DNA from 3 places in the Mesorhizobium sp. M1403 genome. Region 3 is predicted to be linked to each of the others. Evidence: riboswitches for the same ligand, from Rfam matches in the RefSeq annotation. Region 3 holds a riboswitch; each other region holds the start of a gene.
What was found. Region 3 has a riboswitch for cobalamin ahead of metE (5-methyltetrahydropteroyltriglutamate--homocysteine S-methyltransferase). Riboswitches for the same ligand answer to the same signal wherever they lie in the genome.
Positions count from the first base shown of each region.

Region 1: another riboswitch for cobalamin. It lies ahead of NKH01_RS14910 (ABC transporter ATP-binding protein); the one in region 3 lies ahead of metE (5-methyltetrahydropteroyltriglutamate--homocysteine S-methyltransferase).
Region 2: another riboswitch for cobalamin. It lies ahead of NKH01_RS00620 (DUF1636 family protein); the one in region 3 lies ahead of metE (5-methyltetrahydropteroyltriglutamate--homocysteine S-methyltransferase).

Region 1 covers NZ_JAMYKY010000007.1:138,412-143,639, reverse strand. Annotated here, with positions in the region: gene NKH01_RS14925 (hypothetical protein) at 1-265, opposite strand, end outside; gene NKH01_RS14920 (FAD-binding oxidoreductase) at 149-1,396, shown strand; gene NKH01_RS14915 (GNAT family N-acetyltransferase) at 1,437-2,363, opposite strand; gene NKH01_RS14910 (ABC transporter ATP-binding protein) at 2,380-3,177, opposite strand; cobalamin riboswitch at 3,270-3,474, opposite strand; gene NKH01_RS14905 (efflux RND transporter periplasmic adaptor subunit) at 3,814-4,947, shown strand; gene NKH01_RS14900 (FAD-dependent monooxygenase) at 4,944-5,228, shown strand, end outside.
Region 2 covers NZ_JAMYKY010000001.1:113,378-118,605, reverse strand. Annotated here, with positions in the region: gene NKH01_RS00625 (winged helix-turn-helix domain-containing protein) at 322-1,521, shown strand; cobalamin riboswitch at 1,551-1,754, shown strand; gene NKH01_RS00620 (DUF1636 family protein) at 1,793-2,227, shown strand; gene cobW (cobalamin biosynthesis protein CobW) at 2,224-3,276, shown strand; gene NKH01_RS00610 (cobaltochelatase subunit CobN) at 3,295-5,228, shown strand, end outside.
Region 3 covers NZ_JAMYKY010000020.1:97,978-103,205, reverse strand. Annotated here, with positions in the region: gene metE (5-methyltetrahydropteroyltriglutamate--homocysteine S-methyltransferase) at 1-2,150, opposite strand, end outside; cobalamin riboswitch at 2,246-2,446, opposite strand; gene NKH01_RS26110 (hypothetical protein) at 3,123-3,254, shown strand; gene NKH01_RS26105 (helix-turn-helix transcriptional regulator) at 3,572-4,405, opposite strand; partial or broken gene NKH01_RS26100 (MFS transporter) at 4,614-5,228, opposite strand, start outside.

The sequences.
Region 1 (5,228 bases), on a different contig from region 3:
TCCCTCGATGAGCATGTTCAAGCTTATAGACGGTTCCGAGCCGAAGTTGCAGGCGCCAGATATCGCTCGGCTCAGGCAGGCGATTCGCGGCGATCTGATCCTTCCAGACGATCCCGGCTATGATCAGGCGCGCAGAGTTTGGAATGGCATGGTCGATAAGAGGCCGGCGGCTGTCTTCTATTGCGCCGAATCCAGCGATGTCGTCACGGCCGTCAACTTCGCCCGATCGCAAGGCTTCCTCGTCGCCGTCCGCGGCGGTGGCCATAACGTCGCCGGCAGTTCGGTATGCGACGGCGGCGTGGTGATCGATGTGTCACGCATGAAGCGGATCGAAGTCGACCCGATCCGCCGTGTTGCGCGCGCAGAAGCTGGCTTGAACCTGGGCGAGTTCGACGCAGCCACACAGGTCCATGGTCTTGCGACGACCATGGGTGTCAACGCGGATACCGGCATAGCCGGACTGACACTCGGCGGCGGGTTCGGCAAGCTTGGCCGAAAACATGGACTGAGCTGCGACAACCTTGTCGCTGTCGAAATCGTGACGGCGGACGGCCGGTTGCTCACGGCAAACGCGGCCGAAAATGCAGATTTGTTCTGGGGCATTCGGGGCGGCGGCGGCAATTTCGGAATAGTCACGACTTTCGAATACAAGCTCCATCCCGTGGGTCCGCTCCTCATCGCGGGATCGATGCTATACCGGTACGAAGAGGCACGCGAAGCGATGCGGTTCTACCGTGCGTTCTCGAGCGGCGCCCCGGATGAGCTGAGCCTGGATGCAGCACTTGTGACGGCGCCCTCGGGCGAACGCTTCTTCAGCATATCGGCGTGCTACATCGGCCCACTCGACGAGGGCCAGCAAATCATTCAACCTCTGAGAGAGTATGGCACGCCGGTTGAGCGCCGGATTGCTCCCGTCCCCTATCTTCAAATCCAATCGGCCGGGGACAGCCTCTTTCCGCGCGGGCGGCGCTACTACTGGAAGGCGCAGTTCATGCGCGAAATCACAGATCAGGCGATCGATACCATGCTTGCGGCTTACATGACTGCACCCAGCGAATCGCTTCTGGTCCTGCAGCAGGTTGGCGGCGCCATCTCGCGAGTACCGATGGACGGAACGCCCTACGCCAATCGGGATGCGCTTTACGATTGCTTCCCGATATCGATCTGGGACAATCCGTCTGACGACGAAACGCACATCCGATGGGCGCGCGACCTGTGGGATGCAATGAGACCGTTCTCGACCGGCGGCGTCTATGCCAACAATCTCGGCGAAGAGGGCACTGATCGGGTTCTGGCGGCTTACGGCGAGAATTATCCGAGGTTGGCCGCACTAAAGAACAAGTATGATCCCACCAATTTCTTTCGCTTGAACCAAAACATTAAGCCTGCGACCTGAGCGACCGCCGCAGGCCGATGCTCGAAATTCTGCGGCGCTGCTACAACTCCAGATTCCAGTTCTGGCCGACCAGATCCTTGCCGAAGGAATGGTGGCGCTCCTCGTTGGTCAATTTAAAGCCCGCAGCCTCATAGATGCGGCGTGCCGAAGTGAGCACGTCGTTGGTCCACAGCGTCAGTGTCCTGTAACCCGTGTCGCGGCAAAAACCGATGCATTCCTCGACCAGCCGCTTGCCGATGCCGAGGCCGCGCGCCGACGGCTCGACATAGAGCAGGCGCAACTTCGCCACCGCGTCCGACTGGCGCACGACGAAGACCGAGGCGCTGGGGATCGCGAACTTGCCTGATGTGAAGGGTTTGTCTTCGCCGGAGTCGTAAAGAAACACACGCGTTCCCGTGCGGTCGCCGATCTTTGCCGTGATATCGGCGAGCTGCGCCTTCCAGTTCGAAACAAGCTTTCCCGCCTCCGCCTCCTTGCCAAAAATCTTGCCCAGCTTTTCGACATCACCATAGAGCAGGTCCATCGAGGCGGCGGGGCGGTTCTGGTCGAGATGGACGCAACTTTCCGTCAGCACCAGCGTCTTGATACCGTGCGGGGCCAGCGTATCGGGCGTCACCTCGCCGCCAGGCTTCATGCCGTAATACCAGCCGGCGAAGAAGAAATCGGGCTCGACGGCGACGAGGTTTTCGAGGGTCGGGTATTTCGGCGCGAGTTCCGGGATCGCGCCCTGCTCGGCCTTGAATTCCGGACCGACCTTATACCATCCGGTGATGCCGGTCAGGCCGACGATCGATGGTTGCAGCCCCAGCGCGAAGGCCATCTCCGCCATGTTCAGATCTTGGATGACGGCGCGCTTCGGCGCGGCGTCGAACGTCAGCGGCGTGCCGCAGCTATCAACGGTTACCGGGAAAGCGAAGGCGGTCTCGGCAAGCAGGAGGGAGGCAAAAGACAGTACGAGGCGTTTCACGGATATTGCTCCTTGGTCAATCGGGATGTGAAGAGGCGCGGTTCGGAACGTCGAAGACCGTGAGTTCGCGGTCTTCGGTGGGATGGCGCAGCCAAAGCACGTCAACGCCAAAAATCTCGCGGATCAACTTCTTGGTCAGCGCCTCGCACGGACTGGCAAGTGCCTGCAGGCGGGCCTCGTTCATCACCGCGACCCTGGTGGCAAATGGCGTGACAAGCGACAGATCATGAAGCACCGCCACGACGGTCATGCCAAACTGCGATACGAGTTCGAGAAGGTCGCTGCGGGCGCGCGGATCGAGATGATTGGTCGGTTCATCGAGGAACAGGATTTTGGGCTCCTGGGCGATGGCGCGCGCCAGCTGGGCGCGTTGCCGCTCGCCACCGGATAGCGAGCCGATCGTGCGGCCGAGCAGCGGCAGCAGGCCGGTTCTGCGAAGTGCTTCAATGACGATGTCGCGTTGCTCGCTCCTCCGACGCAAGCCGGCATGCGGGACGCGCCCAAGCTCGACGTAGTCGATCACGGCAAGCCGCGGATCAGGCTGGTCGGTCTGGCCAACGACCGCCATGTGCAGTGCCCGCTCGGCGGCCGAAAACCTCTCCAGCCGGCGTCCGGAAAATCTCACATCTCCCGCGCTTGGCCGCAGCGTACCGCATAGCATGCGCAGCAGCGTCGTCTTGCCGGCGCCGTTGGGGCCGATGATGGCGAGGCGGTCGCCCGGCGCTATCGAAAGGCTCACCGCGCTGACCAGGCACCGGCCATTCGTCGTCGCGCTCAGTTCACACGCTTCAAGAAGAGGCTGGGAGGCGTCCAACTTACCGTCACTTTCTCAATGGCGACGGAAGGAAGCTGGACGGACCGGCCGACAAGACCGATGTCCACGTCTCCTCCCGGCACACCCCGTCCGGTCAACTCATGCTGATGGCAGGTCTCCTGGCTCGCGGGTCTTTGCGCCATCCTGCCTTCCCAGCCTTGCCGGCCAGTGGCACTTCGGATTTTGCTAACCGCTTACAGTTGCGGGGGCAGCCACGGCCTCGATCCGAAGGATCTCACCGTGTTCCCTTTTCACCCCTTGCCTCGCGACTCGGGGACCATCACCTTTCTACCGTAGATCTCGCCGACCGCGTCGCAATGGCTTTTGATTGGGCTCGCAGGCACCATCATGCCTCTGCTGTCAACACCGGCAGACCTGTGTTCCGGTTTTTCCCTGGATGCCCAATTCGAAGACCTTTCAATGGACCAGCACGGACGAGGTCGGTCGCCAAAACATCGGAAAATTTTCAGAATCCGATCGAGATTTCAGCGCTCGAAAAGCCGAATGAAAGCGTGCTGGTGAACGGGCCTATTGACCCCACGTTTTCGCGAAGGCGCCCGGCGCCGTCTCCAGCCAAGGATCATTGCCGTCTATTGCGCCCGTTCCGGCGCCGGCCGCCACACGGAAGGAGACAACATGACTGCCGCATCCAACAGCAGGTTGAAACGTGGCCTCGTTGGCGTATCGTTCGCGGCGCTCGCCTGCGCCGCCGCCGTCACCTGGTACGCCGCCAAGGGCGAGGCCGCGAGCGCAAGGCCGGATGTGCCGGGACCGAAGCTGGTCAAGGCCGTGAAGGTGAAGCCGGCGCCGCAGGCGGATAGCCGCCTCGCCATCGGCGAGGTCCGCCCGCAACGCGAAAGCGATCTCGGCTTCCGCTTGTCCGGTAAGCTGGTGCAGCGCATGGCCGCGATCGGCCAGACGGTCAGGAAGGACGAGGTGCTCGCCCGCATCGAAGACCAGGATTACCGCAACCGCTTACGCAGCGCCGAGGCCGATGTCGCGGCCGCGCAAGCCGTTCTGGTCGAGGCGCGTGCCGCCGAAGCCCGCCTCGGAGCGCTGCTCGCCAAAGGTTTCACGACGCGCGCCAGCTACGATGCGACGTTGAAGAACCTTCGCTCCGCGCAGGCCAAGCTGGACTCGGCAAGGATCGGCCTGGAGATGGCCAAGGACCAGCTCGCCTATACCGAACTGCATGCGGATTTCGACGGTGTGGTGACGGCGACCGGCGCCGAGGAAGGCCAGCTCGTCACCGTCGGGCAGATGGTCGTGCGCATCGCCGATCCGCAAGCCCGCGACGCCGTCTTCTCGATCGCCGAGGCAGCTTTCTCGAATGTCCGCAGCGCCGGGCATCCGCCGGAGATCATGGTCTCGCTGCTGAGCAACCCGGCGATCTCGACACCCGGCGTCATCCGCGAGGTGTCGCCTGTGGCCGATGCCGTCACCCGTACCTTCCAGGTGAAGGTTTCGCTGGGCAACGCCCCGGATGAAATGCGCTTCGGCAGCAGCGTCGCGGGCCGTGTCAACGAATCCAGCGCGCCTGTCGTGGTGTTGCCGGGAAGTGCGCTGTTCGACAAGGACGGCAAGCCGGCCGTGTGGGTCGTGGGCGCTTCGTCGGCCGTCGAGCTGAAGCCCGTCGTCATTGACCGCTACGAGACCGAGCGCGTCGTCGTCAGCGGCGGCCTGGCCGAAGGCGACGTTGTCGTAACCGCCGGCATTAACCGGCTGCGCGAACACGAAAAGGTTCGCATCGCGGCAGGAGAATCCAGATGAGCCCGTCACAAACGAAAGTCCTGATCGCCGGCGCCGGACCAACCGGGCTGACGCTTGCCCTCTGGCTCACCCGTCTCGGCATGCCGGTCCGCATCCTCGACAAGGCAGCAGGTCCAGGCGAGACATCGCGCGCGCTCGCCGTCCAGGCCCGCACGCTCGAGTTCCACCGCCAGGTCGGCATCGTCGAGGATGTGCTTGCTGCCGGCGTGCGGCTGGAGCAACTCACCGTACGCACGCCGGCCGGCATCGCCGCAAAGCTGCCGCTCTCCGACTTCGGCCGC
Region 2 (5,228 bases), on a different contig from region 3:
TGGCGGCCAATCCACTCTGATTACAGCACCGGACCCACTTGCGGAAGCGTGACAGATTAACCACTGAACCGTTTTAAGGGGGCTCTATGCTGCAACGCGGCGAGGGTTAGCGCAGCGCTTTCGGCGAAGCAAGTCAAACCTTGTTCAAATCGCGGTGCTGGACGGCATATCCGGGAAAACTGGTCCGATCCGCTCCTGTTTGATTTCCTTCACTTTTCACTCCACTTTTCTCTCCTGACATAGATGCCGCCAAAACCTTGCTAGCATGGGGCGGAATCGCAGGTCATTTTCTCTGTCTAACATCGTCCGGATACCGCCTTCATGAAGGAAAAAATCTCGCTTGCCCTGGCCCGTCGCATTGCGCTTGCGGCACAGGGATTCAATGACCCGCGCCCCAGCGGCACGCCTGACCGCCGGCATCTGGCCCGGGTGCTTGCCCGTACCGGCCTGCTGCAGATCGATTCCGTCAGCGCCGTGGTTCGCGCCCATTATATGCCGCTCTATTCGCGGCTTGGCCCCTACAAGCTGGCGCTGCTCGACGACGCCGCGGTGACACACAAGCGCATGGTCTTCGAATATTGGGCGCATGAAGCCTCGTTCCTGCCCGTCGAGACCTATCCGCTGATGCGCTGGCGCATGCAGCGGGCCGAGCGCGGCGAGGAAATGTACAGCGGACTGGCAAAATGGGGCCGCGAGCACGCCGCCTACATTGAGGACATCTATCGCGAGGTCGCTGAACGAGGCCCGATCGCGGCGTCGGCTTTCGAAGGCCAGAAGGGCTCGGGCGGCTGGTGGGGCTGGAGCCATGCCAAGCATGCCTTCGAATGGCTGTTCTGGGCGGGCCGCATCACCACGGCGCACCGGCGTGGTTTCGAGCGGTTCTACGATCTGCCGGAGCGCGTGCTGCCGCCAACGGTACTCGCTTTGCCAGTTCCGTCCCCCGCGGACGCCCACCGCGAACTGCTGCGCATCTCCGCCCGCGCCCATGGCGTCGCCACGGCGGGCGATCTGCGCGACTATTTCCGCCTCTCGCCCGCCGACATCAAGGGCCGCATCGAGGAACTGGTCGAGGCTGGCGACCTGTTGCCGGTGAGCGTCGAAGGCTGGAGCAAAACAGCCTATCTCCACAAGGACGCCCGTTTGCCGCGCAGGATCGAGGCGCGCGCCTTGCTTGCGCCGTTCGATCCCGTCGTCTTCGAGCGGTCGCGCACCGAGCGGTTGTTCGACTTCCACTACCGCATCGAGATCTACACGCCGGCCGAAAAGCGCCAGTATGGCTATTATGTGCTGCCGTTCCTGCTCGGCGACAGCATCGTCGGGCGCGTCGACCTCAGGGCCGACCGCCCGGCCGGCGTATTGCGCGTCCATGCCGCCTATTCGGAGCCCGGCGCCCCGCCGCAAACTGCCGCCGCCCTTTTCGAGGAATTGAAGCAGATGCAGGGTTGGCTCGGGCTCGAGCGCATCGAGGTGACGGCTGCCGGCGACCTCGGCCAGCCGCTCGCAGATATCGCCGCGTCATAGACGTGCGTTGACACGACTGCCTTCACAAGCCTAAATCCGTTCCAGACGGTCCCCTGCCCGCAACGGCAAGGGCCAAGAGGGAATGCGGTGCGAAATCTCGATTTCAAATCCGCGGCTGTCCCCGCAACTGTAAGCGACGAGCCAAGGCCGAAAACCACTGGGATATTCCCGGGAAGGCGGCACCCAGGCGATGACCCGCGAGCCAGGAGACCTGCCGTCTAGGACATAAGAATCCGATCGCCTGGCGGGTTTTCCGGGCAAGGAGCCTGATTTGGAACGCGACAGCAGTTTTCCGGCTGAGACAGCGGATTTATTGTCCGGCCATGGTGATTCCCCGGCCGGCGTCACCGTCATCGTCTGCTCGTCCTGCCGTGACGAGACCGGTTCGGACGCTCATCCCCGCGCCGGCGAACTGCTCGCCGAGGACACGCGCCGCGCCGCTTCCAGCGAAAACATTAAAATCCGCACCGTCGAATGCCTCGGCAATTGCAAGCGCCGGCTCAGCGCCGCGATGCTGCGCGACGGCTGCTGGAGCTATGTCTTCGGCGACCTGACCACGACCAGCGGCACCGATCTGGTGACGGGGGCAAAGCTGTTCGCTACTTCGACGGACGGCCTCATTCCGTGGCGCGGCCGTCCCGATTGCCTGAAGCGCGGCTTGGTTGCCCGCATCCCTCCCCTCGACCTTTTGAAGGACTTGATATGACTTCCCCAGATTCGGCCGCCAACGTTTCGCGCGTCCCCTGCACCGTCGTCACCGGCTTTCTCGGCGCCGGCAAGACGACGCTGATCCGCCATTTGCTCGAAAACGCCAAAGGCAAGCGCCTGGCCATCATCGTCAACGAGTTCGGCGATATCGGCATCGACGGCGAGATCCTGAAGGGCTGCGGCATCGACACTTGCCCCGAGGAAAACATCGTCGAGCTGGCCAATGGCTGCATCTGCTGCACTGTCGCCGACGACTTTGTCCCCGCGCTCGACCAGATCCTGTCGCTGACGCCGAAGGTCGACTACATCCTGATCGAGACGTCCGGGCTGGCCCTGCCCAAGCCGCTGGTCCAGGCCTTCCAGTGGCCGTCGGTGAAAAGCCGCGTCACGGTCGATGGCGTCATCGCCGTCGTCGACGGGCCGGCGCTGGCTGATGGCCGCGTTGCCAACGACATGGACGCCCTGCAGGCGCAGCGCGCGCAGGACGAGACGCTCGACCATGACGATCCTGTCGAGGAGGTGTTCGAAGACCAGCTCGCTTGTGCCGACCTGATCATCCTGTCGAAGAGCGACCTGCTGGACGCAGCCGGCGCGGCGCGCGCCAATGCCGTCATCGGCAAGCATGTTGCGCGGGCGGTGAAGATCGTGCCGACCTCGCAAGGCAAGGTCGATCCGTCGGTGCTGCTCGGCCTTGGTCTCGCCGTCGAGGACGACATCGAGAACCGCAAGACCCATCACGACGACGAGCTCGACCACGAACATGACGACTTTGACTCGTTCGTCATCGACATTGCGTCGGTGTCCAACCCGGACGAGCTGGCACAACGCGTCGCCACGGCGGCGGAGGAAGAAAACGTATTGCGCGTCAAGGGTTTCGTCGACGTCGGCGGCAAGCCGATGCGGCTCTTGCTGCAGGCCGTCGGTCCGCGCGTCAACCACTATTACGACCGCGCCTGGACCGCTGAAGACGATCGCCGCTCGCGCCTCGTCGTCATCGGCCTGAAAGGGCTGAACCGCCCGGCGATCGAGCGTATCCTCGCCGGCTGATCCCAGGTACGAGCCGCGATGCACATCCTCACCACCACATCCGCCTCGCTCGACGATCTCGCCGAGCCTGTCGATCTCAGGCAAACGCCTGCGGATGTCGTGGCGCTGTCCTTCACCGACAGCGACCTCGCCGGGCTGGCGGCGGCGTGGAAGGCAGATGCGGACCGCCTGCCGTCGATGCGGCTCGCCGCCTTGCGCGACCTGCGCCACCCGATGTCCGTCGACCTCTGGATCGACAGCGTCGCCCGCCACGCCAAGGTCGTCCTGGTCCGCATCCTCGGCGGTTACGACTGGTGGCGCTACGGCTGCGACCAGCTTGCCGTTGTCGCGCGAAATCGCGGTATTAAGCTGGCGCTCCTACCGGGCGAGAGCCACGACGAGGATTTGCGGCTGATCGAAGGCTCGACGCTGCCGCGCCAGGAACTTGATGGTCTGCTCGACTATTTCCGCGAAGGTGGCCCGGCGAATATGACGGCGCTGGTGCAGAGGTTGGCAAGTCTCGCCGGATCGGGTGCGGCGGTCGCTGAACCTGTCAGCGTGCCAAAGGCGGGATTTTACGAGCCGGGACGCGGCGTTATAGAAAGAATGGACTTATCAAGCGTCGGCATTCCTTCGCGCCCCCCTCTGTCCTGCCGGACATCTCCCCCACAAGGGGGGAGATCGGCTGTCACTGACCGTCTCGCGACTTCTGCAACATCGAACATTGACGAAGGCGACGATGACCAGGCGATCTCCCCCCTTGTGGGGGAGATGTCCGGCAGGACAGAGGGGGGCGCGACGGAACGCAGCCTAAACCTACCGTCCGCCGAACCCGCCCCCATCATCCCCATCCTGTTCTACCGCTCGATGCTGCTCGCCGCCGATGTCGCGCCCATCGATGCGCTTGTCGAGGCGCTCGGGCAGCGTGGCATAGCGCCGGTCCCCATCTTCGTCTCCAGCCTCAAGGACGCGGCATCGCTCGCCTTTGTCGAAACCGCGTTTGCCGCGCTGAACCCTGCCGCCATCATCACCGCCACAGCTTTCGCCTCGGGCGCCGAACCCGGCGTCGAGACGCTGTTCGACCGCGCCGGAGTGCCGGTGTTCCAGGTCGTCGTCGCGACCACCCGCCGCGACATCTGGCAGAACAACCAGCGCGGCCTGGCGCCCGCCGACCTTGCCATGCATGTCGTCCTGCCCGAGCTCGACGGCCGCATCCTGGCCGGCGCCATTTCCTTCAAGAGCGAAAGCGAGATCGATCCGGCATTGGCCTTCCGCGCCTTCGCCAACCGGCCAGAGCCTGACCGCGTGGCGCAGGTCGCGAACCGTATCGAGGCCTTCGTGCGTCTGCAGCGGACGCCGCGTGCGGAGCGCAAGCTCGCCATCCTGATCCCCGACTATCCGAGCGCGCCCGGCCGCACCGGCTATGCCGTCGGTCTCGACGTGCCGTCCAGCGTGCTGGCGATGCTGCACGACCTGAGCGAACAGGGCTACGCCGTTGAAGGGATTCCGCAAACGCCGCGTCAGTTGCTGGAGGTGCTGGAGCCAGCCGACCAGGGACTGGCTTTGCAGGATTATCTGACCTTCTCGAAGGAATTGCCGCCGGCGGCCATCGCTGCGGTGGAGGCCGCATGGGGGAATACGGATGATGAGACAGGTTCGCGCGAGGCACCCCCCTCTGTGCTGCCGGACATCTCCCCTTCAAGGGGGGAGATTGCGCTGTTGTCTCTGCTTTCGCCAACTACCAAGGGCGTTAAGGGAGAGCCGGCAGCCGAACTGCCAATCTCCCCCCTTGAAGGGGAGATGTCCGGCAGGGCAGAGGGGGGTGTCCAAGCGCCCACCACCGCAAAATTCCCCTTCCGCGCCGCCACCTTCGGCAATATCACCGTAGCCCTCGCCCCTGATCGCGGGCGCTCAGTCAACCGCCGTGCCGATTATCACGACCCGACATTGCCGCCGCGCCATGCACTGATCGC
Region 3 (5,228 bases):
ACTCCGGGACCGATTTCGTTCGGATATTTGGAGCTCGTGAAGGCGTCCAGCAGTTCCATCTTCGAGCGCGACGTCTCAATCGAAATGACATCCGCATCCATTTCAGCGATCGCGTCGATGATCTCGTTGAACTCCGAGTAGCACATGTGGGTATGGATTTGAGTCGCGTCCTTTACACCCGTTGAAGCGATCCGGAAGCATTCGACAGCCCAGTCGAGATAGTCTTTCCAGTCAGACTGGCGCAGTGGCAATCCTTCGCGAAACGCGGCCTCATCGATCTGGATCATCCTTGCGCCGGACCATTCGAGATCCGTCACCTCGTCGCGGATGGCGAGCGCGATCTGGCGGCATGCTTCGGAGCGGGGTACGTCGTCGCGAACAAAAGACCAGTTGAGAATGGTCACCGGGCCTGTGAGCATTCCCTTCACAGGGTTTTCCGTAAGCGACTGGGCGAATTGCCACCAGCGCAGCGTCATCGGCTTGGGCCTCGATACGTCGCCGAAGATGATGGGGGGGCGCACGTAACGCGACCCATAGCTCTGCACCCAGGCATGCTGGGTGAAGGCGAAGCCGGACAGCTGCTCGCCGAAATACTGTACCATGTCGTTTCGTTCGAACTCACCGTGCACCAGCACGTCCAGCCCGATCTCTTCCTGCCAGCAAATTGCAGCCTCGATCTCCTTCTTCAGGAAGGTCTCGTAGTCGACATGGCTCAGCTGGCCGTTCGCATGAGCGGCCCGCGCCCTGCGTACCTGCGGCGTCTGCGGGAAGGACCCGATGGTCGTCGTCGGGAACGGCGGCAGCCCGAGCGTGCCGGCCTGGACTCTGGAGCGCTCGGCAAAAGCGCTCTCTCGTCGCTTCATGCTGTCGTCAATGCTGGCGATCCGCCCCTCAACCAGCGGGTCATGGATCTTCGTGGATGTCACGCGAATGGCGGCAGCCTCGGCAGACGCTTTCAACGCGCCTGCCACCGCATCCCTGCCTTGGGACAGGGCCCGGGCAAGCAACACCAACTCGTCGGTCTTCTGGGCCGCGAAGGCGAGCCACGACCTGATGTCCGCGTCGAGTTCCGTCTCCATGCGGAGGTCGATCGGCACATGCAGCATCGAGCAAGAAGGCGCGATCTCGACGCGGTCCAAGGGCCAGCCGGCGACGATCGGTTTGATGCGGTCGAGAATGGCGGGCAGGTTCGCACGCCAGACGTTGCGGCCATCGATCAAGCCAAGCGAGAGCACCAGATCCTTCGGTGCGAGCCGACCCACCGTTTCCAGCTGTTCGGGAGCGCGCACGAGATCAATATGCAGCCCGGCCAGGGGCAGAGAAACCGCGGTTTCGAGATTGTCTCCCAGCGGCCCGAAATAGGTAGCCAGCATGATCTTCAGCTCGGGCGCGGCTTTCGACAGCTGGCCATAGGCGAATTCGAACGCAGCTCGTTCGTTCGGGTTCAGATCGAGGACAAGCGCTGGCTCATCGATCTGCACCCAGTCGGCTCCAGACAGCTTCAGCCTCTGCAGGAGTTGCTCGTAGACGGGCAGCAGCCGCGGCAGGAGCGCGATGGGATCGAATCCTTCGGCAGGCGATTTCGCCAGCTTGAGGAAGGTGATCGGTCCAAGGATGACTGGGCGTGTGTGAACGCCGAGAGCTTTAGCCTCGATGAAGTAATCGACCGGTTTCGTCGACGAGAGGGCGAACGTCTGATCATCGTTGAGTTCCGGCACAATGTAGTGATAGTTGGTGTCAAACCACTTGGTCATTTCCATCGCGGTTACATCAGACCGATGAGCCGCCTGCTGGTGACCAGCGTGTCGACAATCCTCCGTCTGACCCTGGTTGCCCCGCGCCATTGCGAAGTAGATGTCAAGTGGAACCTCGCCGCTATTCCAGCCGTAACGGGATGGAACGGCGCCGACCATGGCTGCGGTGTCGAGCACATGGTCGTAGAGCGAGAAGTCGTTCGACGGGATTTTCGACACGCCGCGATCGTGCTGCTCCTCCCAGCTAGCGGCACGGAGCGCCTTCGCGGTCGTGAGAAGGTCGGCAGCGGACGATTTTCCGGACCAGTAGCTTTCAAGCGCGAATTTCAGTTCTCGCCGACGACCGAAGCGGGGCACGCCGAGCGTTGCTACAGGAATTTGCTGAAAGACAGTCATGCCAGACCCCGATGGTTGGGGCGTCGGTCACAAGGAAGGCGCTAGCAGGCCGGCACGAACGCCAGGCTGCAGCGGCCACCGAGACATCCCGCCCGTGGACGTAATTCGCCGTGGCAGGTCTCCTGGCTCGCGGGGTCATAGCCTCTACCCGTCTTCCCAAGGCTATTCGCCTCAGTGACATGAGTGGGGTTGGCTCGCCGCTAACAGTTGCGGGGGCAGCGCCGGCATCGCACCGGCTTCCCTCTTAGCTCCGCTGCGGCAGCGCCGTACGGAGAACCACGACGCGGGAGACAATTACAGCAGTTCGCTTCTTTGTCAACGCCGCATAAAGAAATGTTTATGTCGTTATGTTAAATTTCCGTTGGCATGTTCCAAAGGTCGCCTCGAAAGCGAAAACTGTGGAAGCCTTGAGCGGCCGGTAAATCAAAGCAATGACGCACGGCGCCCTTGTCCAGGAGGATAGGAGTTCGTCGGCTGCCGGCAGCAAACATACCGGCAAGCGCCGTGGTGCTGCTTAGCGCATCATGCGAACCACCTCGGCGTCGAACTTCGGCTCCGAGGTTCCGACCGCTTCGTTGGTGATCTGCTCGCGACCATATTCGGCTCAATGGCGAGGCTGTTGCCCATGTGGAAGCTGTTGGCCGTGATGCCCTCGGTGATACGACACAACGATTTCGAGGGGAGCACCCGAGGCCAGGCGCAGCGGCGTGTTGCGAAGTGATCGAGGCCAATGTCTCGAACTGCTTGTTCGCAGCCCACCGGCTCAAGGTAACCCGCCTTAAACCACCGGGCCAGCTCAAGTCCTGTCCAAATGAGGCCTGAGCGGCAAATCGTCGTGCACGCGCACGGTTTGGCGTTCGATCTTGTGATGCGTCTTGGGCGGGCAATCGCCACGGTGCAGCGCGCAGAAGCGGTCCCCAATTGGGAAGCCGAGGGCGTGAGGGCAAGCCAGCGCCACAGGCGGAAGGAGACTTGGACCTGTTTGCCCTGCTGGACCACAAGTTCGCGACACAGGGCCTCAAGGAGAAGACCAAGAGTGATTATGCGCGGGACCTCGCCAAATTCATCAAAAGCAGCGGGCAGTCAAAGTTCGGCGCCGATTGACATGGAGATAGCCATCGCGGCGGACCGCCCAGGCGGACCGCAAGCCGGAATACAACCGGGTGCAGGCGGCCAAGCTCGTCCACAAGATGGCGTCGGGCACACACCGGCGATGGGAGAGCGGACCGTGGAGTGCAGGAACTTCACGCCTATCCACGCTCCCGTGGACGTGTCCTGCGGCACATCGGCAGCGATATTGAGGAGGCAGTTGAGCTTCTGGTCGAGCACTCTTACCTGCCACTACCTACGCTTAACGTCATCTCGTACTGAAAACGCCCCACGCAAGGTCGAGGTGTAACATGCGCCCTTCGTGGATGGTTCTAAGCTTCCTCGGGCGCGGTCAATCTGTGATAACGGTCGCTTGGAACCTCCATCACCGCGACGCGATCAAGGTTGGCGTATCGCGCTCGGTAGTAACCTTCTTCCTCCACTTCGGCGAAACTACACTGGGGAACGTCAAAGGTCGCAGCTTCCAATCCGAAGAAAGTCGTAGCGGTTTCTTCATCCAAGAAGTTCCACTCATCTTCTCCGTCGTCATATGTGACGCGAACATAGGAGGCCATGCGCACGGCTTCCTGATCACCCATCTCTGCGATGATGGCATCGCATTCTTTCTTCAGCTTTCCTGAAACCTCACCCTTATCCCAGTCATCCAAAGCCCGATAGATTTCTGGATGATAATACTCTGGCATCTCCTCTACATCGTCACCGATAAGCTCAATGGTGCGGACATATTGCGGATTTATCAAGAGTATTTTGTTGTCAAGGCTCCAACAATACAGCCATGGCCTGCTTGTGTTATTTCTACGAAGATTATGAAGTTCCTTCAACTGACGTAAAATCGATTCACGCGCCTTTTCATCGATAGGATATTGGCGGCTGCCAACAGTCGTCTTGATTCTGAGGGTGCCGTATCGCGTTTCGGCATCGGCAATTGCAAACGGGCTCGTGCGCCACTCCTCGACATCAATCTTCCAGCCCAGCAGCTCCTCGACCGTGCATTTCAACGTGAGACAAAGGTCCTTGATCTGCTCGACGTTCAACTGCGTTTTGCCTGTTTCCCAACGGGCCACAGTCTGTTGCGTCGTTGCCATCTGCTCTGCCAAATCTTTTTGAGTCATGCCCAGTCGAACCCTAAGCTCTTTCATGTTCATAACTCACCTCGCGTGTTCAACACACGCATTGTGGATGAATTAATCTAACACGTCAAGCGTGTTCAAAAATCGCAGCATGTGTTTTTAGGGCGTCTTCGAGGCTCAGCCGTTCGTCACCACTTGCGCAAGACACAGGGCTGGTACACAGCACGAATGGGCGATCAAAAATTACTGCTGAAATTCAGATAATTATTGTGGGCGAGTCTGGATCTCTCTGATCGACACGATAGTCGACCATCACCATGATCGGACCGCTTCGTGGCCGCAGGTCAAGTTGCAGCGTCGGTTCGCTGAACTTGTTGGTCGGATCCAGATTGAGCTTTTCAAAATCCGGCTGACGCAGAAGGATGCCCATCAGTCCCCCAATCACAAGAACCAGCTGGCGGACGAGCAAGGCTCCCGAAACACCTTGGACATCCGCCAGTTCGCCCCAAAGCCAGCTTCCCGCCGCCATGCCGCCGTATGTGGCCGTCTGATAGAGTAGAGAGGGCGCGTCCAACCACCCACCGCGGCGCCGAAAGCTGCACTGTGACGTTAAACAGCGAGAATGATTGAATCCAGGCCGCACCGGCTGGCATGAGGAGCAGACAGCTCAGCCCAACGTGCTCGCTCCATGCCCGAAAGAAGCAGCTGATCGCCAATACAAAGAACGCACCGCGAATGACCCATTCGTTGGAGAGAACTTCTCGGACCGGCCCGATGAGGAGCGCGCCGCAAATCGCTCCCAGGCCGAAGAAGCCGAGCATCACGCCGTAGGTGACTGCGGTCCCTTTGATCTGTTCGCGAGCGACCAACGGCAGGAGAGCCAAAATGACAACGGCGG